DNA from 3 places in the Mesorhizobium sp. M0563 genome. Region 1 is predicted to be linked to each of the others. Evidence: predicted binding sites of a transcription regulator. Region 1 holds the regulator's gene; each other region holds the start of a gene.
The links. Region 1 encodes LexA, which represses DNA repair genes until DNA is damaged. Its sites were predicted from a motif close to TGTTCNNNNTGTGTTCNG; they were not measured.

Region 1 (5,576 bases):
TCGACCGCGCCATGGTCATCTCCGGCATCAGGCTGGTTGAAAAGACCGGCGGCAAATCCGGCGACTACAAGATCACCGAAGATGGGGTCACCGAGGCAGGCCGCTGATGGCGCTGGTCCCAGTTGCTGAGGCGCTCGAGCGCCTGTTGGACGGCGCAGCTGCACTGCAGGGCGAACGCGTCGCGCTGCTGGATGCCGCCGACCGCGTGCTGGCGGAGTCGGTTGTGGCGCTCCGCACCCAGCCGCCGTTCAACGCCTCCGCCATGGACGGCTATGCCGTGCGGGCGGCTGATATCGCGTCCTTACCAGCAAAGCTTTCGGTGGTCGGCATGGCGCCGGCCGGAAGCGGCTTTGCCGGGACGGTGCAGCAGGGGCAGGCCGTCCGTATCTTCACCGGCGCGCCGCTTCCCGAAGGCGCCGACACCATCGTCATCCAGGAGAACGTCCGCGATCTCGGCCGCGGTGTCGTCGAAGTGACGGAGCCGACGGTGCAGGGGCGAAACATCCGCCGCCTCGGGCTCGATTTCGCCAAAGGCGACGTCCTGCTGCACAAAGGCCGCCTGCTCGACCCGGCGGCCTTGTCGCTGGCGGCATCGGCCAACCACCCCGAGGTCGGCGTGGTCAAAAGGCCGTTGGTCGCCATCATCGCCACCGGCGACGAATTGCTGCCGCCGGGCAGCGAGCTTGGCCCCGACCAGATCATCTCCTCCAACGCCTATGGTGTCGCCGCCGCCGCACAGTCGGTCGGTGCGCGAGTGCTCGACCTTGGCATCGCGCCGGACCGCAGGGAGGCGATCGCTGCGCTGGTGGAAAAGGCCGTGAAGGCTGGCGCGAACGTCATCGTCACGCTGGGCGGTGCCTCGGTCGGTGACCACGATTTCGTCCATGACGTGCTGACCGGGCAAGGCATGACTCTCGATTTCTGGAAGATCGCCATGCGGCCGGGCAAGCCGCTGATGTTCGGGCGGCTGGGCGACATTCGCTGCATCGGCTTGCCCGGCAATCCGGTGGCGAGCCTGGTCTGCACCCAGCTCTTCCTGAAGCCGCTGCTGGCGCGGCTCGGCGGCCGCGCCTTTCAGCAGGATATGCGTGAGGCACGGCTCGGCGCTGCCATGCCGGCCAACGATCTCAGGCAAGATTATGTGCGGGCTGTTGTCACAGACGACGCCGGTACGCTCGTGGCGACGCCGTTCGGCATCCAGGACTCCTCGATGCTGAAAATGCTGGCCGATGCCAACGGGCTGATCGTCCGTGCGCCGTTCACGCCCGCCGCGGCGGCGGGCGCCGCCTGCGACGTGCTGATGCTACGCTGAACCTGCCTCACTCCGAGATCAAGGTCCGGGTCAGCGGATGGTCTGGATCGGCCAAACCGTCGATGATGTTGAAATGATGCCGGTCAGGCTCGACCACCGAACTGGTCGCGGCACCCAGGCCGATCCAGATATTGGCCAGCAACGCGCTCTGGCGCAGGAATTCGGCGCGCTCGCCGCCGCCGGCCCAGCAGGTCAGGCGGGCCTTGTCCATCGGGCGCAGCAGCACCGGGCTTTCGGCCTGCGCCTCGGCCTCATCGATCGCCAGCGTCTCGTTCATGCCGGTGCGCATGATCGGGCGCAAATCGTGCACACCCGAGATCGATACGACATGGCGAATGCGCCGGACAATTTCGGGCGCCAGCGGCGTCGTCGTCGTAACCATCCGGCTAACAAGATGGCCACCGGCCGAGTGTCCGGTCAGCATCAGCGGCCCTGCGACCATCCCCGCCGCCTTGCCGATCGCCGCGCCGACTTCCTTGACGATGCCGCCAATGCGCATCTGCGGACAGAGCGTGTAGGACGGCATCGCCACGGCATAGCCGCGATCAACAGCGCCAGCGGCAAGATGCGACCAGAAACTCTTGTCGAATGCCATCCAGTAGCCGCCATGGACGAACACCACGAGCCCCTTGGGCTTGGTGGCCGGCAGGAAAAGATCGAGCCGGTTGCGTGGGCCATCGCCATAGGCCATGTCGAGCCGCGCCCGGCCCTCGGTCGAAAGCACGTCGCGAAAAACCCGCGCGGGCTCGACCCAGGCCGCCGGCCAGCGATCGCTGCCGGCTATGTTGGCGCCGTTGGCATAGGCGTTGTCCCAATCGGCAATGTGACGTTCGAACACCCTGCGCCCTCCCCTGGCAATATGGCCTTGCAACGACCGTGAGCATCGCGCGGCGCGTCGTCGCCAGCCTCACGATTCCAGCTCTCGCATCAATCTCAAGTGACAGCCGCCTTGATGGCGAAGCGCGCATCCTTCCACGCACCGGTGCGCAGGATGTCCTCAAGCACTTCGACGGCCTGCCAGACATCGGCATAGCCGACATAGAGCGGGGTGAAGCCGAAGCGCATGGTCGATGGGGCGCGAAAATCGCCGATCACGCCACGTTCGATCAGCGCGCGCATGATCTGGTAGCCATGCTCGTGCATGAATGAAATCTGGCTGCCGCGTTTTTCCCCGTCGCGCGTGCTTTCGAGCGTTAGCCCGTAAGTGCCGCACTTTGCCTCGACAAGCTCGATGAACAGATCGGCCAGCGCGATGCTCTTCTTGCGCACCGCCGTCATGTCGACATCGTTCCAGATGTCGAGCGCGCCCTTCAGCGTGCGCATAGACAGGACCGGCTGGGTGCCGCACAGAAACCGGCGGATGCCGGTGCCGGCCGCATAGCCTGGCTCGAAGGCGAAGGGCCGTGCATGGCCCCACCAGCCGGTGAGCGGCTGCTGGATGTCGGCAAGATGCCGCTCAGCCGCATAGATGAAGGCAGGCGCGCCCGGTCCGCCATTCAGATATTTGTAGGTGCAGCCAACGGCAAAATCGGCGTTTGCCGTGTCGAGCTCGACTGGCATCGCACCGGCGGTGTGGCAGAGATCCCAGACGATCATCGCCCCGGCTTCCTGGGCCCTGCGCGTCAGCGCCGGCATGTCGCGCAGTTCGCCCGACTTGTAGTTGACGTGGTTGACCAGCACCACGGCGGTGCGTTCGTCGATCAGCTCTTCGATGCTCGGCGCGTCGACCCCCGAGAGGCGCAGCAGCGTATCTTTTCGCGTCGAAACCACACCCTCAGCCATGTAGAGGTCTGTCGGAAAACTGTCGCCCTCGGCGACGATGACCTGCCGCTCCGGCCGCATGGCCATGGCGGCGTGCAGCAGCTTGTAGATGTTGACCGATGTCGTGTCGCAGACCACCGTCTGGCCGGCCGCGGCACCGATCAGGCGCCCGAGCTGGTCGCCAAGTTCGAGCGGCATGTTGAACCAGCCGGCCGTGTTCCAGGCGCGGATGAGATCATGCGCCCATTCTTCGGTCACTGCCTTGCTCAATTCATCGAAAGCGGCACGCGAAGCGGCCCCTAGCGAATTGCCGTCGAGATAGATCACTCCTTGCGGCAGCACAAAGCGGTCGCGCATCGCGCGCAGCGGATCTGCAGCATCCATCGCCCTTATGGCCACGAGATCGGGAATTCCTGTCATGATTTGTCTGCTCCCCAAGATTCACCGCAACGCCGGACACGCATCGACGGCATCCATCGGTCACGAGCGGTTCTCCATTACCTGGTATCGCGCAGCAAGGCTCCACCGGCGACAAGTTGCCTGACCATGCGGTGGAAACCAGGAGCCAAGCCAACCCAAGGTTGGCGTTTTGAGTTCGTTTCGTTCACGGTGCATTGACCAAACCGCACAGTCGATACGGCTTCAATTCCGTGCCCCTTTGCCGGCTGACGGCCGATACCAGTGCCGCCTTCTGGAAACCCAGAGGCCGCAAACGAAAGCAGAATCAAGGCGATGAGGCCCGCGGCGGTGAAAATGCAGCGTCCCGGTTTGGCGAGTGGTATCGTTACCCGAGCCCTAACACATTCATTAAACTTTAAACAGTTGCGGAACACAACTGGAACAGATAGTGTTTGTTCTGGGTTTGTTTTTCTGATTCTGTTGGGGGTCGCTATGCTGACACGCAAACAACACGAACTGCTTATGTTCATCCACGAAAGGCTGAAGGAAAGCGGTATCCCGCCCTCCTTCGACGAGATGAAGGAAGCGCTCGACCTGGCTTCCAAATCGGGAATCCACCGGCTGATTACGGCGCTGGAGGAGCGCGGCTTCATTCGCCGTTTGCCCAACAGGGCCCGTGCGCTGGAGGTGCTGCGCCTGCCCGATTCGATCGCCCCCGGCCTCAATGCGGCACGCAAGTTCTCGCCGAGTGTCATCCAGGGCAGTCTTGGGCAAGGTCCTCGGCAAGGCAAGCCGACATCGTCGCGCGTCCCTGCAGCCGGCAATGACGACGATGTCGTCGCCGCCGTGTCTATCCCGGTGATGGGCCGCATCGCCGCTGGTGTGCCGATCGATGCCATCCAGCACCAGACTCATTCGATCTCGGTGCCGCCGGACATGATCATGGGCGGCGAGCATTATGCGCTCGAGGTCAAAGGCGATTCGATGATCGAGGCTGGCATTTTCGACGGCGACACGGTGATCATCCGCAATGCCGATACGGCGAGCCCCGGTGAGATCGTGGTGGCACTGGTCGACGAGGAAGAAGCGACGCTGAAGCGGTTCCGCCGCAAGGGCGCCTCGATCGCCCTGGAAGCCGCCAATCCGGCCTACGAGACGCGCATCTTCGGACCAGACAGGGTCAAGGTGCAGGGCAAGCTCGTTGGGCTGATCCGCCGCTACTGAGCTGCGCCCTTGGCGCCGGCTTTTGGCTTGTCGGCTCTGCGGTATGGCGGCATGCCCCGCGCCGCGCGTGAAAATTTCCGCTGCACGTGCCAGGGCCGGTATGATTTTTCGACGGCGAAGCGGATTTCGGCGCGTGTTGCCGCTTGTGGATCGAAATAGACGGCCGCACTTCCCGCGCGCGCCAGTTGCCGTTTGGTGACGACGAGGACCAGCCGGTCGTAGTAGCAGGGATTATGGGCGGTGGCGTCGTCGATGACGATCAAGCTGGCAAAGGCGCAGGCTGGCCGTGCAGTATCGCGGTCATTGGCTAGCGCGATGATCGCGCCGGATGGATGCCTGGCAAGGCAGAGACCGTCCGTGCAAATGAACGGCATGCCCGGCGGTAAGTCGGCCGGATCGGCAATGTCGAATTGCGGATCGTTCTTTCCAGGTGTTTCCGGCGCGACGATAGCCTCTGATGTGAGCGCGCGTTTCCAGTTGTCGATGGTGAACTCATTCGGGCGTGCCCGGTTGACCGCGAGTTCACCGCTGCCGATCGGCAGCGCGACGAGCCGTGCGTCCTCCGAGATCAATACATCGGGTACGCGCGTCTGCGTTGTCGTTAGCAAGCCGGCGAGCGCAAAAGGAAGGGCCACGAGCCGCAACCAGGTCGTCGCCATGCTGGCAATGACGAGGGCGATCGTCACCAAAAGGACAGATCTCAGCGAAATCAGCCCGACCGCATCGATCGGCGAGCGCTCGGAGATCCACCCGGACAGGGCGATCATCGCCGTCAGCCCCTTGCCCATCACGTAGAGGAAAGGCCCATCCGCGCCGAACGGCATCGCCAGCGCACTGAGGACGGCGAAGGGCATGACGACCAGTGAGACGATAGGCATGA
Region 2 (5,576 bases), on a different contig from region 1:
CGCCGGCCATGATCAGGCTTTCGAAGACGCGCTTGCCGACGATCTTGGGATCGACCCTTTCGCAGAAATCGGCCAGGCTCTTGAACGGTTTTTCGCCGCGCGTGGCGACGATGTGCTCGACCGCCGCGTCGCCGACGCCCTTGAGCGCGGCCAGCGAATAGAAAATGCGGTTCTCGCCGACCTCGAAATCCCGGAACGACGTCATCACCGACGGCGCCACCACCTCGATGCCGAGGCGCAGCGCATCCTGGCGGAAATCGGCGAGCTTGTCCGTATTGCCCATGTCGAGCGTCATCGATGCGGCCAGGAATTCGACCGGGTAATGCGCCTTCAGATAGGCGGTCTGGTACGACACGACGGCATAGGCGGCAGCATGCGATTTGTTGAAACCGTAGTCGGCGAACTTTGCCAGCAGGTCGAAGATGAAGTCGGCTTGCGGCTTGCCGACGCCGCGCTCGACCGCACCGGAAACAAAGCGCTCGCGCTGCTTGTCCATCTCGGCGCGGATCTTCTTGCCCATGGCGCGGCGCAGCAGATCGGCTTCACCCAGCGAATAGCCGGAAAGCTCCTGCGCGATCTGCATCACCTGTTCCTGGTAGACGATGACGCCTTGCGTCTCCTTGACGAGATGGTCGATCTTCGGGTGGATCGACGCCATCTCCTCCTCGCCATGCTTTCTGGCGTTGTAGGTCGGGATGTTCTCCATCGGCCCCGGCCGGTAGAGCGCGACCAGCGCGATGATGTCCTCGATACAGTCGGGCCGCATGCCGATCAGCGCCTTGCGCATGCCGGCACTTTCCACTTGGAACACGCCGACCACCTCGCCGCGCGACAGCATGGCGTACGTTTCCGGGTCGTCGAGCGGAATGTGGGCGAGATCGATCTCGATGCCGCGGCGGCGGATCAGCTTAACCGCCCTGTCCAGCACCGTCAGCGTCTTCAGCCCAAGGAAGTCGAATTTCACCAGCCCGGCCTGCTCGACATACTTCATGTTGAACTGTGTGACCGGCATGTCCGAGCGCGGATCGCGGTACATCGGCACCAGTTCCCACAGCGGCCGGTCGCCGATAACGATACCGGCGGCGTGCGTCGAGGCGTGGCGGTAGAGACCTTCCAGCTTCTGCGCCGTGTCGAGCAGCGTTTGTACGATCGGCTCCCGCTCGGCCTCTTCGGCAAAGCGCGGCTCGTTGGCGATGGCGTCGGCGAGCTTGACCGGATTGGCCGGGTTCGACGGCACCATCTTGCTCAGTTTATCGACCTGACCATAAGGCATCTGCAGCACACGGCCTACGTCGCGCAGCACCGCGCGTGCTTGCAGCGTGCCGAAGGTGATGATCTGGCCGACCTGGTCGCGGCCGTATTTCTGCTGGACGTAGCGGATGACCTCCTCGCGCCGGTCCTGGCAGAAGTCGATGTCGAAGTCGGGCATCGACACGCGGTCGGGATTGAGGAAGCGCTCGAACAGCAGCGAAAAGCGCAGCGGATCGATGTCGGTGATGGTCGTCGAATACGCAACCAGCGAGCCGGCGCCCGAACCGCGGCCCGGCCCGACCGGAATGCCTTGCGCCTTGGCCCATTTGATGAAGTCGGCAACGATCAGGAAATAGCCCGGATATTTCATCTTCTCGATGACCCCGAGCTCGAAATCCAGTCTTTCGCGATATTGGTCGGCCGTGTAGCCGGGTGTGAGCCCATGCGCCGCCAGCCGTGCCTCCAGCCCTTCATGCGCCTGCCGGGCAAGCTCCTGCGCCTCCGCTTTAACCGCCGCGTCGGCGTCGGCGACATCGCGGCCGGCAAAGCGCGGCAGGATCGGGTTGCGGGTCTTCGGATAGTAGGAGCAGCGCAGCGCGATCTCGACGGTGTTGTCGATTGCTTCCGGCAGGTCGGCGAACAGCCTCGCCATATCGGCCTGGCTTCGCAGGAAGTGGTCGGGTGAAAGGCGGCGGCGATTGTCGGCCGCAACCACGGAGCCTTCGGCGATGGCGATCAGCGCGTCATGCGCCTCATAGTCTTCACGAGAAAAGAAAAACGCCTCGTTGGTGGCAACCAGCGGCAGATCGTGGCGGTAGGCGAGGTCGACCGACGACTGCTCGATCGTGCGGTCGTAGCCGGACACGCGCTCCAGCTCGACATAGAGCCGGTCGCCGAACAGGCCCTTGAGCGCCAGGAGCCGGGTCTCGGCGAGTTCGCGGCGGTCCTCTTTCAAGGCATTGCCGATCGGGCCTCGCGGCCCGCCCGTAAGGCAGATCAGACCGTCGGAGTGGCCCTGCAGCATCTCGGTCGTCAGATGCACCGCTTCGCCGGGCGGTGTCTCGAGGTAGACGCGGCTGACCAGCCTGACCAGATTGCCGTAGCCGGCCTCGGTTGCGGCGATCAGTACGACGGGCCGCATCTCCGGTCCTTGCTGCCTGCGGTCGCGCTGGCTGTCGCTCGCCTCGCCGGAAAAGGCGAGGTCGATCTGGCAGCCGATGATCGGCTGGATGCCGTCCTTCACGGCTTTCTGGGCGAATTCCAGCGCGCCGAACAGATTGTTGGTATCGGTGACGGCTATTGCCGGGCATTCATCCTGCACCGCATGGCCGACGATCTTGCCGAGTTGCAAGGCACCTTCGAGCAGCGAATAGGCCGAATGCACGCGCAGATGAATGAACCGACGCGCCGCCTGCTCCGCCCGCGACGCCTTTGCATAGGCCTCGCGCAGCAAGGGATCGCGTGGAAGTCTCTCATTCGCCATGGTTTTTTCGCGCCGCCTCACAAGGACTCAGTCGATGAAGATGTATTGTCCGGCACCGGGTAACACGAGTCCAGCGGAAGCGATTGGAGCTTTGGAAGTTTAGAGCAACCGCTGAAGCTGCCAATCTCCCCCCTCTTGGGCCCCTCGTGGGGGAGATGTCCGGCAGGACAGAGAGGGCGCTGTCCCGCCGACCTCAGGCCGGAAACAAAAAACCCGCCACAGCGGGCGGGTCGTTGGAGCCAATTAGCACCATACCCAGATTAGTAGCATAGCTGCCGGCACAAAGCAAGAACAAAATACGCCACGACGGCAAAAAGCGAATTCCTCACGGCCTCGCCTGTCCCTCCTCCACTGAGCGTGCCAACCCATTGCAAGGTCGCGTTTCTTCGCGCCCCTCTCTGTCCTGCCGGACATCTCCCCCACGAGGGGGGAGATTGGCCGTCACCTCGGCTTTCGCTAATCTCCAACGTCCCAGGCCGGCGCCGAGGCGGATTTCAGCCTCACGCGAATTGCATGATCACCGCATCGACCGCAAGGCTGTCGCCGGGCTTGGCGTTGAGCTTCGATACGATGAGATCGCGCTCGGCGCGCAGCACGTTTTCCATCTTCATCGCCTCGACCACCGCCAGCGTCTCGCCGGCCTTGACCTCCTGCCCCTCGGCAACCGCAATCGACACGACGAGGCCAGGCATCGGGCAGAGCAGCATCTTCGACGTGTCCGGCGCCACTTTTTCCGGCATCAGCCTTTCGAGTTCGGCGGTGCGCGGCAGCATGGCGCGGGCTGTCACAGACATGCCTTTCCAGGCAAGGCGGAACCCGTTCAGCACCGGCCTGACCTGCGCCGCGACTTTGCGGCCGCCGACCGTGCCGCGCCAGATGAGATCGCCCGGCCGCCAGTCGGAGGTCACCCTCAGTGCCTTGTCGCCGTCGATTGTGAGGTCGAGCTCCATCGGAATGGAAATCATGCCTTCGACGATGGCGACCGAAAGATAATCCCGGCCGATCTTCACCGCCCAATCGCGTTTCAAGGCGCCGGAATGCGGCGCCAGCCGCCCGCCCAGCCGGTCGAGCCGGTCGCGGCGCACCAGTTCGACCGCGGTGGCGATCGCGGCCAGCACCGCTTTCTCCTCGGCGTCTGGCACGATCGGCGCGAAGCCGTCTGGGTATTCCTCGGCGATGAAAGCGGTCGATATCAGCCCTTCCCGCCAGCGCGGATGCTGCATCAGCGCCGCCAGGAACGGTATGTTGTGCTCGATGCCGTCGACAACGAACCTGTCCAGCGCTTCCGACATCGCATCCATCGCCGCAAGCCGTGTCGGCGCCCAGGTGCACAGCTTGGCGACCATCGGATCATAGAACATCGAGATTTCCGAGCCTTCGGTAACGCCGGTATCGTTGCGGATGACGATTTCGCCAAATTGCCCCTCTTCCGGCGGCCGGTATCTCGTCAGCCGGCCAATCGACGGCAGAAAGTTGCGATACGGGTCTTCGGCATAGAGGCGGCTTTCCACCGCCCAGCCGTTCAGCTTGACGTCGCCCTGCTTGATGGCGAGCTTTTCGCCGGCTGCCACGCGGATCATCTGCTCGACCAGGTCGATGCCGGTGACCAGTTCCGTCACCGGATGCTCGACCTGCAAGCGCGTGTTCATTTCCAGGAAATAGAAGTTCTTGTCGCTGTCGACGATGAATTCGACCGTGCCGGCGCTCTGGTAGTCGACCGCCTTGGCCAGCGCCACCGACTGCTCGCCCATGGCTTTGCGGGTCTTGGCATCGAGGAACGGCGACGGCGCCTCCTCTACGACCTTCTGGTTGCGGCGCTGGATCGAGCATTCGCGCTCGCCGAGATAGAGCGTGTTGCCATGCGCGTCGGCAAGCACCTGGATTTCGATATGGCGCGGATCGACAATGAACTTCTCGATGAAGACGCGGTCATCACCGAACGAGCTTTTGGCTTCCGACCGCGCCCGGTCGAAGCCGTCGCGCACCTCTGCCTTGCTCCAGGCGATGCGCATGCCCTTGCCGCCGCCGCCGGCCGAGGCCTTGATCATCACGGGATAGCCGATTTCGCCGGCGATCTTTTCGGCATGGGCGGCGTTTTCGATGACGCCGAGCCAGCCGGGCACCGTCGAAACCTTGGCGGCGTTGGCGAACTTCTTCGATTCGATCTTGTCGCCCATTGCCTTGATGGCCTTGGGCTTCGGGCCGATGAAGACGATGCCTTCCTGCTCCAGCGCCTCGCAGAAGGATGCCCGCTCGGACAGGAAACCGTAGCCGGGATGCACGGCCTCGGCCCCTGTCGCCTTGCAGGCGGCGATGATCTTTTCCGGGGCCAGATAGCTTTGCGCGGCGGGAGAAGGGCCGATATGCACCGCCTCGTCAGCCATTTCGACATGCACCGCGTCGCGGTCGGCGTCGGAATAGACCGCGACGGTGGCGATGCCCATCTTGCGCGCCGTCTTGATCACACGGCAGGCGATCTCGCCACGGTTGGCGATCAGGATCTTTGTGAACATGCAGGCCTCGTCCCTCGGCTGCCCTTCTTTTCTGGGCTTCCCGTTTTATGGGCTTCAGGGGGCCGGTCAAGGCAAAGTCGGAGCCTATCCCGGACGCAAATCGGCGAGCTCTGACGAAAATCCGGGATCAGAACGTCGCTTCGTGCATAGCGCAGAGCTGAGTGGTAAGTTAAATCTAACCTGGATTGCAGACTGCCATGGGAGGATTGCCTGATGAAAACGCGCGCCGCTGTCGCCGTCGCCGCCGGAAAGCCGCTGGAGATCATGGAGGTCGACCTCGAAGGTCCCCGTGATGGCGAGGTGCTGGTCGAGATCAAGGCAACCGGCAT
Region 3 (5,576 bases), on a different contig from region 1:
AGGCGCGGCGACACGGCTTCGTCGAGGCGGCCGAGCGCCTGGTCGAGGCGCAATAGCAGCGATGCGCCGAAGCGGCGGGCCAGCGGCGCGCGCGGTGCCGCCATGACGGCGCCCGCCGTGCGCAGGCCGACGCTTTCGAGGCTGGCGCGGACCTCTGGATCGATGCGCAGTGCCGCCAACGGCAAGGGCGCGAGAAGCGCTTCCTCCTCACCATCGGGAACGATGCGGTCGCCGGCAAACCGCGCCGCCGCCCAGGCCGAGCCCGGCGTGGCGGCAAGCCCGGCGCGGACATCGAAGCCCTGATGGAAAAAACGCGACAGGATGTCGTCCAGCATCGAGCGTTCGCCGCCGAAAAGATGGGTGCAGCCGGTGACGTCGAGATAGAGGCCATCGGCCCCGTCGAGCGCCACCAGCGGGGTATAGCGGTCGCACCAGTCGGCGAGGCCTTCGAGCAGGCGCCGGTCGGCTTCCGGATCGGCCCCCACGATGTCGATCGAGGGATGCATGGCGCGTGCATCGGCTATGCCCATGCCGCGTTTCAGGTTAAGCGCCTCGGCCCGCTCGTCGAGGGCGGCGATGCGCTGGGCGTTCCGGTCGCGGTGACTGATCACCAGCGGCAGGTGATCCGACGGCCGGGAACGCCAGGACCGCCCCAGGCGCTGCCGCAGGATCCTCTCGGCGGCGAGATGTGGAAACCACAGGGACAGGATTCTTTGCCCATTCCTCGCCCCGTCTTTCTTCGAATATGCGTTCATCGGGGTTCCACTCCAGTGTGAATTTTCCGGGCAAGGCAGTGCGGCTCTTGCCGATGGTGATGGTGAAGGCGGGCCGGCCGATCGAGCCGGCGAGCGGCCCGGCGATCGTCTCGCGCGCTGCCGCCGGTGCCGCCGACAGGATGAGGCGGACGGGCGCTGCCGTCGGCTCGGGCTCGCCGGCCTGGCGCAGCAGGAACAGCGGCCGGCCGGCACTCTGCGCCCGGGCGTGCAGCCGCCGCGTCGCGGTGAGATCCAGCCGCTGCGGGTTGCCACGGATTTCGAGGATGACTGCGGCCAGCGCCGTCATCCTGGCGGCCTCCTCGGCGACCCACAGCGCATCGAGCAGCCTTGGCGCCTCGGAAAACAGCAATTGCTCCGGCTCGATGCCGAAGAAGGCGTGAAGCCCCCCGGCATAGGGAAAGCCGGCCTCGCGGAAAACCTCGGATGTGCCGATCCACAGCACCGGCAGTCGCGGCCCCTGGCTGAGGATCAGGCTGATGAGCGACAGGACAAAACCGGCGACTGCTCCGGCATCGCGGGTCGCGGCGCCATGAAACTCGCTCAGCGCCGCCTTCGGCAGGCCGCCGCTCAGCGCAGCATCGAGGCGCTCGGCACCGGTGCGCAAAAACGCATCGGGCGGCGCCACGGCGAGGCCGCGACGGACAATCGTCAGATTCCGAGCGGGTGTCGGATTCCGAGAGGATGCCAGACTCTGGCGAGGCACATCCGCGTCAAACGACGAACCGGCCGGCGCTTCCAGGCGCTCGGACAAGGTCCCTTCGATCTTCGCGATCTGGCGGCGCAGGGCAAAAACAGTCTCCCGCGCCACGGCGCTTGTCGCCATGACGGTCAGCTTCCACTCACAATTGTTCCTGTTATGTTCCTATAGATTCCAGAGGGCGGCCAAAGAGTCAAGCGGAGTCATGGGGAATTTATTCCTGCCTTGATGGCATGGTCCGGGCGCTCCAGCCCGACCATTTGCCGAGTCCGGCCCGAAAGCCTATATGCCGGGATCAAAGGACAAAGCATGGCTCGCATCTACCAAACCCGCATCTGGCACGACCAGCTTTCGCCAACGATGGAGGAAATCGAGCTCCTGGCGCTGGAGGCCTATGCCCATCTGCCGGAGGAGTTTCGCAAGCTGACCGGCGAGATCGTCATTCAGATCGCCGAATTCCCGACCGACGAGATCATGGACGACCTTTCGCTGGAAACGCCCTTCGACCTGCTCGGCCTGTTCGAGGGGCGCGGCATCGCCGAGCGCTGGAATCCGCAGACCGGCGAAGGCCCGAACCGGATCACGCTCTACCGCCGCGCCATCCTCGACTACTGGGGCGAGAACGAGGAGACGCTGGGCGACATCGTCACCCATGTGCTGATCCATGAGATCGGTCACCATTTCGGCCTGTCGGACGATGATATGGAGAAGATCGAAGAGGCAGCGGAGTGACGTCGTTTTGACTGGAGAGCGCAGCGTTCCTTCGCGCCAGCGTCCAGAAGTGTCCCGCATTCGCGGGCACCCGAAGCGATGTCAGCGCTACCAGTCGCTGAGCTTGGTGTCGGGGCCGTATTCCTGGCCTTCGATGTCCTTCACCACCGCCTGGCCGCAGCGCATGGTCTTGGCATTCTTGTCATAGGCATAGGTCGGCGAGCCGAACAGGTGCCAGCCCTTGTTGAGCGCCGCCGTCACCTTGTGGCAGAAGCTGGCGTCGTCCGGGCCGGACAAAAAGCGGTAGAGTTTCATTTTCAATCCCGTCGTGAGTTGCAATCATGCGCGAACAGCGGCGGCCTTCGCCAGCAGTTTTTCGGCCTGCGCCAGATGCAGCCGCTCGACCATCTTTCCGTTCAGCGCAATCACCGCCTTGCCGGTATTTTCGGCGAGCGCGAAGGCATCCTTGATCGCGCCCGCCTCGGCTATCGCTTCAGGCGACGGCGCAAAGGCCCGGTTTGCGGCCTCGATCTGGGCCGGATGGATCAGCGATTTGCCGTCGAAGCCCATGGCGGCCGCTTCCGTGCACTCGCGCGCAAACCCGTCCATATCGCTAAAATCATTGAAGACGCCGTCGAGCAGGTCGAGGCTGCCGGCGCGCGCGGCGAGCACCATCTGCATCAGCCACGGCACGAGATAGCGCCGGTCGGGCGTGGTGAGAATTCCGGTGTCCTTGACCAGATCATTCGTTCCGGCAACGAAACAAACCAGTCGAGAGGCTGGGTCGCGGCCAAGCTCGGCGATCGGGCCGATGTTGAGCAGCGCCTTGGGTGTCTCCTCATCGCCCATAGCTTGACCTCGTCCGGCGCAAAATTGTCGTCGAGAACGTCACCGGCCTCGAGAATGTCGCGCGGCGTGTCGACCTTGGGCAGCAGGATGGCGTCGGGAGCGCATTTTGCCGCAGCCAGCAGATCGTCGGCGCCCCATTCGCTCGACAGCGCATTGATGCGCACAACCATCTCGCAGCGCCGGTTGGAACGGCCGGCGAAAATCCCCGCCAGTTTTTCGCGCGCGGAAAGCTTGTCGGCCGGGGCGACGGCGTCCTCGAGATCGATGACGACGGCATCGCAGGCCAGCGACCGGATCTTGGCCAATGCCTTGTCGTTCGAAGCCGGGACGTAAAGCACCGAGCGGCGCGGGCGGGAGGGTTCGGCAGTCATGTCCGATCTATGCCGCCTGCAGACGGCCGAGGCAAGCCGTGCATAAAAACTGCACGCAATTTCGGAAAATCTCCTCGTCTCCGCCCCGCTTGCCACCCGACAGAATGCGACAAGGGCGGCATGCAAGAGCAAACAAATTGCCGTTGGTCCCTGCCGTACCGGCTTCGCCGCGACAGCTGGTGGCTTGTCGATCCGCCCCCGGCAAACCTCCTCTCTTTCGTCCGCAAATCCCCGCCCAGATATTCCGGCCGCATCAAAGCGGCCGAGAAAGCCCGATCATGACAGCGTTCCTCACGCCGGCGCCGAGCTATTGCAGCCGCTTCGGCGTTGCCGTCCTGCTCGTCGCGCTGGCCGATTTTTTCTTCTATAGCCAACCGGCCGGCATCACGCTTTTCCTGTTCGGCGTTGCGATTGCCACCACGAGCATGGCTGTCCATCCTCTCGGCTCCTTCAACGATGGCAGGCCCTGGTTCAAGCCAGTTGCGCTGCTTGTGGCGCTGCTGCCGGTCGCGGAAAATGTCAGTGCGCTGTCCGTCTCGATCGGGCTGGCGGCGCTGGCCGTCTTCGCGCTTTCGCTGGCCGGGCGGTTGAAGCACGGGGTTGCCCGCATTGCCGGCCAACTCTCGCTATTCCTGCTTGCAACGCCCTTTCGGTTCGTCCTGGATTTCTTTCGCTGGCGCAAGGCGGCCCGGCAGCTTGGCCGACGGCGCGTGCGCCTTGCGACGATTGCCGTCTGGGTCATGCCGCTAAGCCTCGGCGCGGTGTTTCTCGCGCTGTTCGGCGCCGCCAATCCGGTCGTCGAATACTGGCTGTCGCTGATCGACCTAATGGCACTGCTCGAGCTCATCCAGCTGCCGCGTCTCGCCTTCTGGCTGTTCGTGCTGGTCGGCGTCTGGGCCTTTCTGCGCCCGCGCCTACCGCGCTTTCTCCGCTCCATTCCGCGTGTGCTGTCGCCTGTGCCTGTCGGCCGGGCGACGACAAAACCCGCCAAGGCGATCGAGGACATCATCTTCGGCAAGGCCGCGATTCTTCGTGCGCTGGTCGTCTTCAACATCCTTTTCGCGATGCAGACCGCGCTCGACGCCACCTATCTGTGGGGCGGCATCGCGCTTCCCGACGGGCTGACCTACGCCGCCTATGCGCATCGCGGCGCCTATCCCTTGATCATCACAGCGCTGCTCGCAGCTGGCTTCGTCCTGGCGGCGCTGCGGCCGGGCAGCACGACCTCCAGCGATCCGCTCATCCGCCGGCTGGTCTACGTCTGGGTGGCGCAGAACATCGTGCTGGTCATCTCGTCGATCCTGCGGCTCGACCTCTATATCGGCATCTACGCGCTGACCTACTGGCGCATCGCCGCCTTCGTCTGGATGGGACTGGTGGCGGCGGGCCTTGCCCTGATCATCGCCCGCATCGCGTTCGAAAAATCCAATGAATGGCTGCTTTCCGCCAATCTTCTGACGCTTTCAATGACGCTCTATGCCTGCTGCTTCGTCAACTTCGCGGCGCTGATCGCCAACTACAATGTCGAGCACTCATTCGAAATGACCGGCCAAGGCACCGAACTCGATTTCTGGTATCTGCGTACGCTCGGTCCCAGCGCCTGGCCGGCGCTCGACCGTTTCCTCGAGCATCAGGGCAGGACGAATGCGGCCAGCGTTTCCTCGTACCGCGAACTCGCCCGTTTGCTTGGGCAGGACGAGGCCCGCTACCGCGCCGGCCTAGAAAACTGGCGCGCCTGGAGCTTTCGCGACTGGCGGCGCCTTCGTGCTCTCGACACACGTATCCCGTTCGTGGTTCCTCCGATGTCCGAACCCTTCATGCCGGGCCGCTGATTTGATGCCGCACCACATACTGGTCGCCGACGACGATCCGCACATTCGCGAAATCATCTGCTTCGCGCTCGAAAAGGCCGGCATGAAGACGCTGGCGGTGCCGGACGGCGCGGCTGCCTTGCAGGCGATCGAACGCCGCGCGCCCGATCTCGTCGTGCTCGACATCGGCATGCCGGAAATGGACGGGCTGGAAGTGTGCCGGCGGCTGCGCCACACATCCGACGTGCCGGTGCTGTTCCTGTCAGCGCGGGATGAAGAGATCGACCGCATCCTCGGGCTGGAAATGGGCGGCGACGACTATGTCACCAAGCCGTTCAGCCCGCGCGAGCTGGTCGCCCGC

Region 2: the regulator LexA is predicted to act here: its motif matches at 3,011-3,028, upstream of dnaE (DNA polymerase III subunit alpha).
Region 3: the regulator LexA is predicted to act here: its motif matches at 1,623-1,640, upstream of NKI50_RS25080 (ImuA family protein).

What each region holds. Positions count from the first base shown of each region.
Region 1 covers NZ_JAMYQV010000007.1:120,170-125,745, reverse strand. The annotation lists gene moaC (cyclic pyranopterin monophosphate synthase MoaC) at 1-107, shown strand, start outside; gene NKI50_RS12110 (molybdopterin molybdotransferase MoeA) at 107-1,312, shown strand; gene NKI50_RS12105 (hormone-sensitive lipase) at 1,320-2,150, opposite strand; gene kynU (kynureninase) at 2,246-3,493, opposite strand; gene lexA (transcriptional repressor LexA) at 3,965-4,696, shown strand; gene NKI50_RS12090 (ComEC/Rec2 family competence protein) at 4,690-5,576, opposite strand, start outside.
Region 2 covers NZ_JAMYQV010000001.1:490,565-496,140, reverse strand. The annotation lists gene dnaE (DNA polymerase III subunit alpha) at 1-2,734, opposite strand, end outside; gene NKI50_RS02405 (acetyl-CoA carboxylase biotin carboxylase subunit) at 3,235-5,247, opposite strand; gene NKI50_RS02400 (S-(hydroxymethyl)glutathione dehydrogenase/class III alcohol dehydrogenase) at 5,461-5,576, shown strand, end outside.
Region 3 covers NZ_JAMYQV010000023.1:70,375-75,950, reverse strand. The annotation lists gene NKI50_RS25085 (DUF6504 family protein) at 1-611, opposite strand, end outside; gene NKI50_RS25080 (ImuA family protein) at 544-1,599, opposite strand; gene NKI50_RS25075 (metallopeptidase family protein) at 1,783-2,205, shown strand; gene NKI50_RS25070 (DUF1737 domain-containing protein) at 2,293-2,499, opposite strand; partial or broken gene NKI50_RS25065 (HpcH/HpaI aldolase/citrate lyase family protein) at 2,524-3,404, opposite strand; gene NKI50_RS25060 (DUF4153 domain-containing protein) at 3,683-5,236, shown strand; gene NKI50_RS25055 (response regulator transcription factor) at 5,241-5,576, shown strand, end outside.